DNA from 2 places in the Streptomyces sp. 6N223 genome. Region 2 is predicted to be linked to the other one. Evidence: riboswitches for the same ligand, from Rfam matches in the RefSeq annotation. Region 2 holds a riboswitch; the other holds the start of a gene.
What was found. Region 2 has a riboswitch for S-adenosylmethionine ahead of thrC (threonine synthase). Riboswitches for the same ligand answer to the same signal wherever they lie in the genome.
Positions count from the first base shown of each region.

Region 1: it holds a riboswitch for S-adenosylmethionine, as region 2 does, so the genes downstream of both, ACTWQH_RS11165 (peroxidase-related enzyme) here and thrC (threonine synthase) in region 2, are expected to answer to the same signal.

Region 1 is NZ_JBQQCA010000013.1:80,811-86,301, reverse strand. Features, by position in the region: gene ACTWQH_RS11190 (DALR anticodon-binding domain-containing protein) at 1-225, opposite strand, end outside; gene ACTWQH_RS11185 (response regulator) at 252-659, opposite strand; tRNA gene ACTWQH_RS11180 (tRNA-Arg) at 815-889, shown strand; gene ACTWQH_RS11175 (aminotransferase class V-fold PLP-dependent enzyme) at 1,515-2,807, opposite strand; SAM riboswitch class IV at 2,824-2,942, opposite strand; gene ACTWQH_RS11170 (putative leader peptide) at 2,963-3,145, shown strand; SAM riboswitch class IV at 3,436-3,544, shown strand; gene ACTWQH_RS11165 (peroxidase-related enzyme) at 3,656-4,855, shown strand; gene ACTWQH_RS11160 (ABC transporter substrate-binding protein) at 4,912-5,491, shown strand, end outside.
Region 2 is NZ_JBQQCA010000025.1:33,945-39,435, forward strand. Features, by position in the region: gene ACTWQH_RS17225 (DUF1707 and DUF4190 domain-containing protein) at 1-174, opposite strand, end outside; gene ACTWQH_RS17230 (alpha,alpha-trehalose-phosphate synthase (UDP-forming)) at 314-1,747, opposite strand; gene ACTWQH_RS17235 (glucosyl-3-phosphoglycerate synthase) at 1,835-2,797, opposite strand; SAM riboswitch class I at 3,059-3,197, shown strand; gene thrC (threonine synthase) at 3,216-4,505, shown strand; gene ACTWQH_RS17245 (ubiquitin-like small modifier protein 1) at 4,502-4,777, shown strand; gene ACTWQH_RS17250 (cold-shock protein) at 5,250-5,453, shown strand.

The sequences.
Region 1 (5,491 bases), on a different contig from region 2:
GGGCTCGCGCAGCAAGCGCGTACGCAGCACCCCCGCCACCTCGGGCGCGCTCCGCCCGGCGGGACCGGCCAACCGCAGCGCTATGCCCGTGGCCCAGCCCCCGCCCGCCGACCGCAGCGGCACCCGGTCCGGGACGGCCACCGCCACGCCCGCGCCGAGCTCACCGCCATCGACCGCGCGGCGCACGCTGCGCAGCACGGCATCGGACAGCTGGGCCGGAGTCACGCGCCAAGCCTACGAGAGCCGCGGCCTCACTCCGCCACCGATTTCGCCAGCCGGACGGCGGGCGTGCGCCCCTCCGCCCACAGCCGGCGCACCAGGCACACCAGCTGCGCGGGCTCGAACGGCTTCGCCAGCACCGCATCGACCCCTCGCGGCGGCTCCCCCTGCCCGGCGCTGGCGCTGACCAGCAGCAGCGGAATGTGCCCGACCCGCGGATCCGACCGCAGCCGACGCACGGTCCGGAGCCCGTCGAGCCGGGGCATGGCGATGTCGAGCGTGATGACGTCAGGCTGGAAGTGCTGCACCGCCTCCAGACACTCCGCGCCATCGGAGGCGGTCATGACCTCGAAACCGTCGAGCTCGAGGTTGACCCTGATCAACTGCCGGATGACCTGGCTGTCGTCAACGACTAGGACCCGGCCGGGAGCGGCTGGCACACAGCCAGGGTAAGCGCGCTCCCGCCCCCGCGTCCGGGATTCCGCGAATCTCTACCCGGGAGTAGCGCCCTCCGCACCCACGTACGGAAACACCGGTGCGGGACCCCCCTGCCGAGCTGGTAGGGTTCTACCCGTCGTCACGTGAAGCGACATCCGCCCCCGTAGCTCAGGGGATAGAGCAACGGCCTCCGGAGCCGTGTGCGCAGGTTCGAATCCTGCCGGGGGCACCATCAGTTTCTGTGTTTTCCCAGGTCAGGTGTTGTCCTGGCCTGTCCTCGCGATAAACACATCGCGGCTGCCTCATACCCCTGCTGCTGCCAGAAAGCCCAGGTCAGCAGCCTGATCATGGACAGTTCACCGAGGACGCGACGTTTGCGCGGGTGGGAACCCAAGGGGGACCCAGTACATGGGAACAAAGACACGGGGTTGGCTCGATCGGTGATGCGCTGCTGAGCGACCTCGGCGACAGGACGGCCGGACTCTACGAGGTCGAGGACCTTGCGGCGGGACTCGGGCGGGTGGCTGCGGGGCATGTGGGCCTCCAGAGGCGCCGGATGACTGATCGTCCAGCAACCCGACTCCACCGAACCCGGGGCACATCACACACTCATCGAAACTCGGGTCAGCTCAGCGTGCCAGGAGATCGCGATGTGGTCGGCCATGGCGGGCCGCCGAACCCGTCGCCGCGAGTGAGGAACACCCCACCAGCCCCAGCGGTCTCGACGGCCGGCGGCAGCCCGTGCGGCAGCCGCTGGTCCTCGGTCGCCGGGCACGGAGGGGACATGGCTGAGCAGTGGGAGGCCGATCCGACGGCGTCCTTCGCGCCCCGGAGAGCGACCGGGGCGGCTGGGAGCGTCAGTCCGGCGGACCGGCGGCGGCCAGTTCGCGGACCGCGCGCACCAGTCGTTCGATGTGCTCGTCCGGGGTGCCTGCGCCGAAGCTCGCCCGGACGGCCTTCAGCGGCCCGTCGCAGTCCCCGTCTCCGTCCTCGGCCCTGTCACCGAGGAGGGCTTGTACCAGCGGGTGGGCGCAGAACAGCCCGTCGCGCACGCCGATGCCGTACCGATCGGACAGCGCGCGGGCGAGCGCGCCGCTCTCCCAGCCCGCCACTACGAAGGACACCACGCCGACCCGGGGCGCGTCCTGGCCGAACAGCCAGAGCACCCGCACGCCGGGTGTCTCGGCCAGGCCCGTCAGGAGGGAGGCCAGCAGGCGTTCCTCGCGTGCCACCAGGGCGGGGAACCCCGCCGCGTCCAGGGCTCGGCAGGCGGCGGCGAGGGCGTAGGCGCCGACGACGTTCGGAGAACCGGCCTCGTGCCGCACCTCCGGCGCGGTGTGCCAGGTGACCTCGACCCCGGCATCCGGCGACGCGCTGACGACCGCGCTCGCGCCGCCGCCCGCCAGGTACGGCTCGGCGGGGCTGAGCCAGTCGGCCCGCCCGGCCAGCACGCCGGCACCGAAGGGTGCGTAGAGCTTGTGCCCGGACAACGCCACCCAGTCCACGCCGAGGGCCGCGATGTCCACCGGGCGGTGGGGCGCCAACTGCGCGGCATCCAGCACCGTTCGCGCCCCGAACGAGCGCGCCGTGGCGGCGAGGTCGGCCACCGGCCACAGCTCGCCGGTGACATTCGAGGCTCCCGTCACGCACAGCAGCTTCGGCCCGGGGGCGGCCTGGGCGAGCGCGGCACGCAGGATGGCGACGGCCTGCTCCGGCGTGCTGGGCGCGGGCAGGCAGGTCACCGCCGCGCGGCCGTGCCGGTCCCAGGGCAGCAGCGCGGCGTGGTGCTCGGTGGCGAAGACAAAGACCTGGCAGCCCTCGGGCAGCGCGCCGGCCAGCAGGTTGAGCGAGTCGGTGGTGGAGCGGGTGAAGATCAGCGCATCGTCGGGACGGCAGCCGAGGAACGCCGCGACCGTCGCCCGGCTCTCCTCGAACAGTTCGGTGGAGAGTCGGGAGAGGTACCCGGCGCCGCGGTGCACGCTGCCGTAGGAGGGGAGGAAGGCGGCGACCTCGTCCCAGACGGCGCGCAGCGCGGGCGCGCTGGCGGCGTAGTCCAGCGCGGCGTACGGGACGTCTTCGCCGGTGTCGAGGGGCGCGCGGACCTCGGCTCCGAGAACGGGCAGGCAGGCGGAAACAGTGGTGACAGGCATGACGGAGCTCTCTCCTTGACCGTGCTTGCCGACGGCCTCGCTTGCCGACGGCCAGGTCATCACCCGGGGCACCCCGCCACGGTTGGAGGGTTGCCGGACAGCGGGCCGGGGCCGTGGTCGCTGTCACTCGTGACCTGCCGGAACGTTAACCCGCCATGCGCGGCCATGGAATCCCGTGTCCGCATGGCGAGACGAGGGTGTCACCGACCAGCCTTGACAACCGCGGGGCGCTCCCCGAAAGTTGCAATATGCAGCCATTGCCCCGCCTGACGTCGCGCCGACACATCGATCTGCGCCGTGTCACCGCGTCCTCCTGTCTGGCTGCCGCCGGCCTCTGAGCCGCCCCTCCGGACACCGCCAGCCGTCGGCTCGCGCGCTGACCGCTCGCGCGCACCGCACCACCAGCCCGATGGTTGACCATGCTCCGGGGGATCAGCGATTGCGTCCCGGCGCTCGCCGGTCTGGCGCATGCGGTCGCGCGCAGCATGCGCCAGCGGGGAGAGGCCCAGCCAGTCAGGCACGCGCGGTGGAGAGCCGGGACGGCTTGCTGCCCGCATCGCGGATGACTGGGTCTCACATTCCGGACTGAGGTTTTCTCAGTCTCTGCGGTCGGCTAGCTTGACGAGCAGGTCAAGAGTGCCAGCGCGAAGTCCCGGCTAGCTGGCCGGCAACCCTCCTGCACGGCGGGGTGCCCCCGGGAAGACGACCCGGCTGCGGTGATGCGGCAAGCGTGCTCCTGGCGAGATCTCGTCTTCGTCTTCGACGGTTTCGACGCGTTTGCGGCGTGCCTCGGCCACCACGCGACCAGGCAACAAGCACCACGTACCAAGCACGACGAGGCGGACCCCATGAGCACCACTCCCGACGCGGCGTCAAGCGACGCCACGCACAAGGACACCGCGGACCGCGGGCCGGCCGACGACGACATCGGGCGGCTGGCCGGGCTGGACGAGCGGATCGAGGCGGCCCGCGCCGCGAAGCCGCAGGTGTCCGCGCACGCTCAGGAAGCGGGAGCGGCGCTGTTCAGCGGGGAGGCGCCGGTGAGCGGCCCGGTGCGCCGGGGCTTGGCCGCGCTGGCCGCGCGCTGGCACGGGGCGGAGGACCTCGTTCGCGACCACGCGGAGCGGGGTGCCGACCCCCTGCTGTGGCACGACGAACTCCCAGGCGACCCCGCGTTGCGGGCGGCGGCGGCCCACATCGATCTCGTCACCGTCTCCCCGGCGTTGGCCACGCGCGAGGATCTGGACCGGCTGGCCGACGCGGGTTGGTCCACCGACGCGATCGTGACGATTTCCCAGACCGCGGCGTTCACGGCCTTTCAGGCGCGTGTCATCCAGGGCCTGCGCCTGCTCCAGGGTCGTGACCCGGCCGCAGCGCCCCCGCCGGCGCGGCACACGCCCGGACGTGGTCGCGCCAAGAGCACCGCGCGGACGGCGGCCAACGGGCGTGAGCGGCCGGTGGCGTACACCCGGGAACTGTTGTCCTGGACCGCGTGGGTGCCCCCGGTGCCCGACGGGGAGCTCACGCCCGAGCAGGAGGCGTCTTTCCGGGGCAAGACCAACGGCGAGTACTTCCGGCTCCTGGCGCGGCTGCCCGCGGTCCTGGCGGCCCGCACCAGGCTGGATGCCGCGATCTTCGCCACCCTCGAGGGCCTGCCCCGCGCCGAGCGCGAGCTGGCCGCGGCGGCGACCAGCAAGGTGACCGACTGTGTGTACTGCGCCTCCGTGCACGCCCGGAAGGCCGCCCAGATGTCCCGGCGCCCCGCGGACGCGGACCGGCTCCTGGGGGCCAGGCTGGAGCGGGACGCCGACTGGGTGCCCCGGCGTACCTCTCCGCTGGCCGAAGGCCAGGACTCCCGCTGGGCCGCGATCGTCGAGTTCGCCGCGGCGTTGGCCACCACCCCGGTCAGCGCCACAAGCGCCCACGTGGACCGGCTGCGCGCCGAAGGGCTCACCGACGCCGAGCTGGCCGACCTCGTGGCGGCCACGGCCTTCTTCGCCTGGGCGAACCGGCTGATGCTCAGCCTCGGCGACCCCTACTGGCCGTAACGCCGCGCCGACCGCCAGAACAACCCCTCCCAGAACCATCCCGGAACGGAACCGCCATGAGACAACGCCTGCCCCGCGCAACCGTCTTCGCCACCGCGACTGCCGTCGTGCTCCTCGCCGGTGCCTGCGGCACCGTCACCGAGGAGTCCGAGGAGGGCACCGGGGGCGGAGGGGAGGGGTCCCTCACCGTCGTCGACGACGTCGGCCGCACCGTGGAACTCGACGGACCCGCCGAACGCGCCGTCGTCCTGAACAGCTACGGCAACGAGTTCGCCCAGGCCATCGGCGCAGGCGAGAAGGTCGTGGGCTACGACCGCGTCTCCGCGGACCGCCTTCCCTACCTGGATATATCCGGCGACGAGGTGGTCAGCGAGGACCTTCAGGAGATCAACTACGAGGCCGTCGCGGAACTCGACCCCGACGTGTTCGTCCTGCCCCGCAACGGGGCCTGGCAGGCGGCCAGCGAGCAGCTTGAGCCCTTCGGCATCCCCGTGGTCGTGGCCACCGCCTGGGACTTCGACGTGTTCCACGAGACCGTGGAGCTGCTGGGCGAGGTCTTCGGCGAACCGGAGGGGGCCCAGCGGGTCTCCGGCTTCTACGACGAGATCTTCGGGTTGATCAGCGACCGAGTGGCCG
Region 2 (5,491 bases):
CTGCACCCGCGTCAGCCGGTCCTCGAACTCCTTCTGCTGCAATCGCCCTTCCGCGAATCCGGCCTTCAGCACGTCCGTGGTCCGCTCGCGATCCGCGTCGGAGGCGCGCATCATCGACGACTGGCCGTACGGCTGCGGCTGCGCCCCGTGCGGCTGCCAGCCCTGTAGTGACATCCCAGCCCTCCCCGCGCTTGGCGCCGGATCTCCTCGTCCCCCGAATCGTCCCCCTGAATAGTCTGTCCTGGAAGACGGTCGGGCAAGGCCAAGGGTTCCAGGCGCGTCCTCACGCCCCCTCAGTGCCGCCTCGATGCCGCTACGCCCGCAGCGCGTCGAGCTGCGCCAGGAACCACTCCCGGGGCGGCAGGGCCGTGGCCGCGGCCGACAGACGCTTGGTGCGCTGCGCGCGCTCCTCGGCGGGCATGGACAGCGCGCGGTGCAGCGCCTCGGCGGTGGCGGCGATGTCGTAGGGGTTGACCAGCAGCGCGTCCTCGCGCAGCTCCTCGGCGGCCCCGGCCTCGCGGGAGAGCACGAGCGCGCAGCCGCGCTCGGAGACGACCGGGACCTCCTTCGCGACGAGGTTCATGCCGTCGCGGATGGGGTTGACCAGCGCCACGTCCGCCATGCGGTACGCCGCGAGCGAACGCGCGAAGTCGTCCTTGACGTGCAGCAGCACCGGGGTCCAGCCGTCCCGCCCGAACTCGCCGTTGATCTCCTCGGCGAGCCGCGAGACCTCGTCCGTGTAGTCGCGGTAGACGGCCAGGTCCTGCCGCGAGGGGTAGGCGAACGCCAGGTGCGCGACCCGGCCCTGCCACTCGGGGTGGTCGGTGAGCAGCCGCCGGTAGGCGTGCAGGCCGCGCACGATGTTCTTCGACAGCTCGGTGCGGTCCACCCGCACGATCGTCCGGCACTCCCCGGTCTGCCCGCGCAGCTCGGCCAGGCGCCGGTCGACGTCGGCGGCGTACGCCCGCTCCCGCAGGAAGTCGGCGTCCGCCCCGAGCGCGTGCACGCCGAGCCGGGTGGTGCGGCCCTCGTACGTCACCGCGTCGCCCCCGGCGGAGACCTCCGCGCCCAGCAGTTCGGCGCAGCAGGCGGCGAACGCGGCGGCCCAGCGGCGGGTGAGGAACGCCGCCCGGTCCGCGCCGAGCATGCCGCGCAGCAGCTCGCGGGCCACGCCGTCCGGCAGCACCCGGAAGAAGTCCGGCGGCGCCCACGGCGTGTGCGAGAAGTGCCCGATCCGCAGGTCGGGGCGGCGTTGCCGCAGCATGCCGGGCAGCAGCGAGAGGTGGTAGTCCTGCACCAGCACCGCGGCGCCGGGGGCGGCCTCCTCGACCACCGTGTCGGCGAACATGGCGTTGTACGCGCTGTAGCGGCTCCACTGCTTCTCGAAGGCGCTGTCGAAGACGGGTTCCAGCGGCGTCTGGTACAGCATGTGGTGGACGAACCACAGCACGGAGTTGGCGATGCCGTTGTAGGCCGCGTCGAAGGTGCTGGGGGAGATGTTCAGCATCCGCACCGCCTGCCCGCCGGTCGCGGCCGGGTCCAGGCGCCGCCCGAAGCGCCGCGTCGCCTCCCTGTCGCCCTCGCCGAGCGCGGCGCACACCCACAGGCCGCCGTCCGGGCCGAGCGCGCTGAGGCCGGAGACGACGCCTCCGCCGCCGCGCCGGGCGGTGAGCGAGCCGTCCTCGGACACGGCGTAGCTCACCGGGCCGCGGTTGGACGCGATCACGACGCTGCCGTCGGCCGTCATGGGCTCATCACCTTCCGTGAGGGCATGAGGATGTGCTCGCGCGGAAGGTAGTTAGCCCGCCGCGCGAGCGATGAAACGTGTCTCCCGTCACGCCGCCTTGCGGGCGGCGTACTCGGGGACGCTCGTCATGGGCGGGCGTTCCTCGGTGTGGATGTGGTGGGTCTGCGGGGCGAACCCCCCGGTATCGGTCCTCTCGAACTGGGTTATCCCCGGCCGGACCGGCACCGGGCCCGGCAGCCGGCTCTGCGCGGTGCGCATGATCGCGGCGGCCATCCGGCCCAGCGCCTGCCCGTCCTGGTGGCGGTGCTTGCGGACGCCCACGTCGACCTGGGCGAGCGCGTCGAGGCCGGCCAGGTTGAGCGTGTCGATCAGCAGGCCGAGCTCCACGCCGTACCCGACGGGGAACGGCAGCCGCTCCAGCAGCGAGCGCCGCGCCGCGTACTCCCCGCCCAGGGGCTGCACCACGCCGGCCAGCTGCGGCCAGTGGAGGTTCAGCAGCGGGCGGGCGACGAGCTCGGTGACGCGGCCGCCCTGCCGGGCGCCGGACGGCTGGTCGCCCAGCGGGCGGTCGTACATGGCCTTGACCATCTGTACCCGCGGCTCGGTGAGCAGGGGTCCGAGGATGCCGGAGACGAAGCGGGAGTCGAATTCCCGCAGGTCGGCATCGACGAAGCAGATGATCTCGCCGCTGGCGGCCAGCAGCGAGCGCCAGAGCACCTCGCCCTTACCGGGCACGGGCGGTAGCCGGGGGAGGATCTCGTCCCGGTGGACGACCTTGGCGCCCGCCGCGGCGGCCACCTCGGAGGTGCGGTCGGTGGAGCCGGAGTCCACCACCATCAGTTCATCGATCAGCGGCACGTTCTCCATCAGGTCGCGCCGGAGCGCTTCCACGATGGCGCCGACGGTCGCTTCCTCGTTCAGCGCGGGGAGAACCACGCTGATGCTGGCGGCCGCACCAGCCTCACGCTTCGCGTTCAGCATCTGCGGCAGCGAGCGGTCAGCGGCGACCCAGGACCGGCGGCTCAGCCACTCCTCTGCCTCTTCCAGCACGAATGTCGCTCCTGTTCGCGTTCGGCCATGTTGTTACCCGTATGGCCGTATCTGCCCCTTCCTGGTGGTGCCCGAACCCACCGCGCCCGCTTTTCTTCGTCCGCTTTCTCTGAGTGATCAGTCGTGATCGACTGGCCTGACTCGCGGGTCTTCGGCGTCTCGCGGATCGGACGGCCCGGGCCATTGTGCGGGCCGTCCGTTACAGTCTCGGACAGCGCAGGTGTCCTCCGCATATCGAGGCCCGCGCCCACAACCGCATACCGCTCATCCAGAGGGGCAGAGGGAACGGCCCGTTGAAGCCCCGGCAACCCTTCCGCCGGTCTCGTGACGACGCGAGGCTCCCGGTGGGGAAGGTGCCAATTCCGTCCCGTGGCGAGAGCCGTCACGGGGAAGATGAGGAGAGAAGGGCCTCGCACCCATGTCTGTGCTCACCACGCACGCCACCACCGCTCCCGCGACCGTCGACCTCGGCCCGGCCGCCGCGCTCTCCTGCCGGGAGTGCGGGGAGCGCTCCCCCCTCAGCCCGGACTTCGCCTGTCCGTCCTGTTTCGGGCCGCTGGAGATCGCCTACGACCTGCCGGCCGGCGACCCCGAGGCACTGCGCGCCCGCATCGAGTCCGGGCCGCAGAGCATCTGGCGCTACGCCCCGCTGCTGCCGGTGCCCGCCACCGTCGCCGAGCAGCCGAACCTCAATCCCGGGTGTACGCCGCTGGTGCGAGCCGACCGGCTCGCCGCCGAGCTGGGCGTGACCGGAGAGCTGTACATCAAGGACGACTCGGCCAACCCCACCCACTCCTTCAAGGACCGGGTGGTGGCCTGTGCCGTCGAGGCCGCCCGCGCTTTCGGCTTCACCACCCTGTCCTGCTCCTCCACCGGCAACCTGGCGGGCGCGGTCGGCGCCGCCGCCGCCCGCGCGGGGCTGCGCTCCTGCGTCTTCATCCCCGAGGGCCTGGAGCAGGGCAAGGTCGTCATGGCCGCGATCTACGGCGGCCAGGTCGTCGCCATCGAGGGCACCTACGACGACGTGAACCGGTTCTGCAGCGAGCTGATCGGCGACCCGGTCGGCGAGGGCTGGGGCTTCGTCAACGTCAACCTCCGCCCGTACTACGCCGAGGGCTCCAAGACCCTCGCCTTCGAGATCTGCGAACGCCTCGGCTGGCGGATCCCCGACCAGCTCGTCGTCCCGATCGCCTCGGGCTCGCAGCTGACCAAGATCGACAAGGGGCTGAAGGAGCTGATAGCCACCGGCCTGGTGGAGGACCGGCCGTACCGGATCTTCGGGGCGCAGGCCGAGGGCTGCTCGCCCGTCTCCCAGGCGTTCCGCGCCGGGCACGACGTGGTCCGGCCGGTGAAGCCCGACACCATCGCCAAGTCCCTGGCCATCGGCAACCCGGCGGACGGGCCGTACGTGCTGGACATCGCACGGCGCACCGGCGGCGCGGTGGAGGACGTCACCGACGGGCAGATCCTGGACGCGATCGGGCTGCTGGCCCGCACCGAGGGCGTCTTCGCCGAGACGGCGGGCGGCGTGACGCTCGGCGTGGCCCGCAAGCTGATCGAGAACGGGGTGCTCGACCCCTCGCTGACCACGGTCGTGCTGAACACCGGCGACGGCCTGAAGACCCTGGAAGCGGTGGCCCCGACGGCGGGCCCGACCGCGACCATCCGCCCGAATCTGGAGTCGTTCCGAAAGGCTGGCCTGGCATGAGCGTGACCGTCCGAATCCCGACCATCCTGCGCACCTACACCGGCGGGCAGGCCGAGGTGACCGCCGAGGGCGACACGGTGGGCGAGGTGCTGGCGGACCTGGACAAGAACCACCAGGGCATCGGCGCCCGGGTCCTGGACGAGCAGGGCGCGCTCCGGCGTTTCGTGAACGTGTACGTGAACGACGACGACGTGCGGTTCGCGCAGGGTCTCGACACCCCTACGCCGGACGGCGCGGGCCTGTCGATCATCCCCGCCGTCGCCGGCGGCTGAGCGGACGGACGACGGACGACGGACGACGGACGACGGACGACGGACCGTCACGCCTATCACGCGCCGCCCCCGGGTGACCACCCGGGGGCAGCGGCGTGTGCGGGGCGGGATAGGGTGATCGCGCGGGGTCGCGCGGGTCGTCCCACCCGGCAAACGGCGCCACTCGCATATGAATTCGCGACACATCGCGCGGAATTAAGGCTGAAAGTCGACGTACCAATTGTCTGGTTGGCGCGGTTGCGCCGCATTAAAAGATTCAACTTTCAGCTATTATGGGCCACTTGCCCCGTTCTGACTCATCATAATTTCTCGTCCGAATGACCTGTTGCACTGGGCGTACGTCCAGATACATTCAGCGGCGGTCGAGCGTTCCGGCGCACACCCCCAATCGCCCGGGGGTGGGGTCTGTGAAGTATGACCCGGGTCCGCGAAGTGCGGTCTCGTGAAAGGGCCAGCAATAGGGGAGTTAGGAATGGCTCAGGGCACCGTCAAGTGGTTCAACGCGGAGAAGGGATACGGCTTCATCGCGGTAGACGGTGGTGCGGACGTGTTCGTCCACTACAGCGCGATCCAGATGGACGGCTACCGCACCCTGGAAGAGGGACAGCGGGTCGAGTTCGAGATCTCGCAGGGACAGAAGGGTCCACAGGCCGACATGGTCCGGGTTACCGCCTGAACCGCCGACCGCACCACACACCAGCCGCATAGCACATC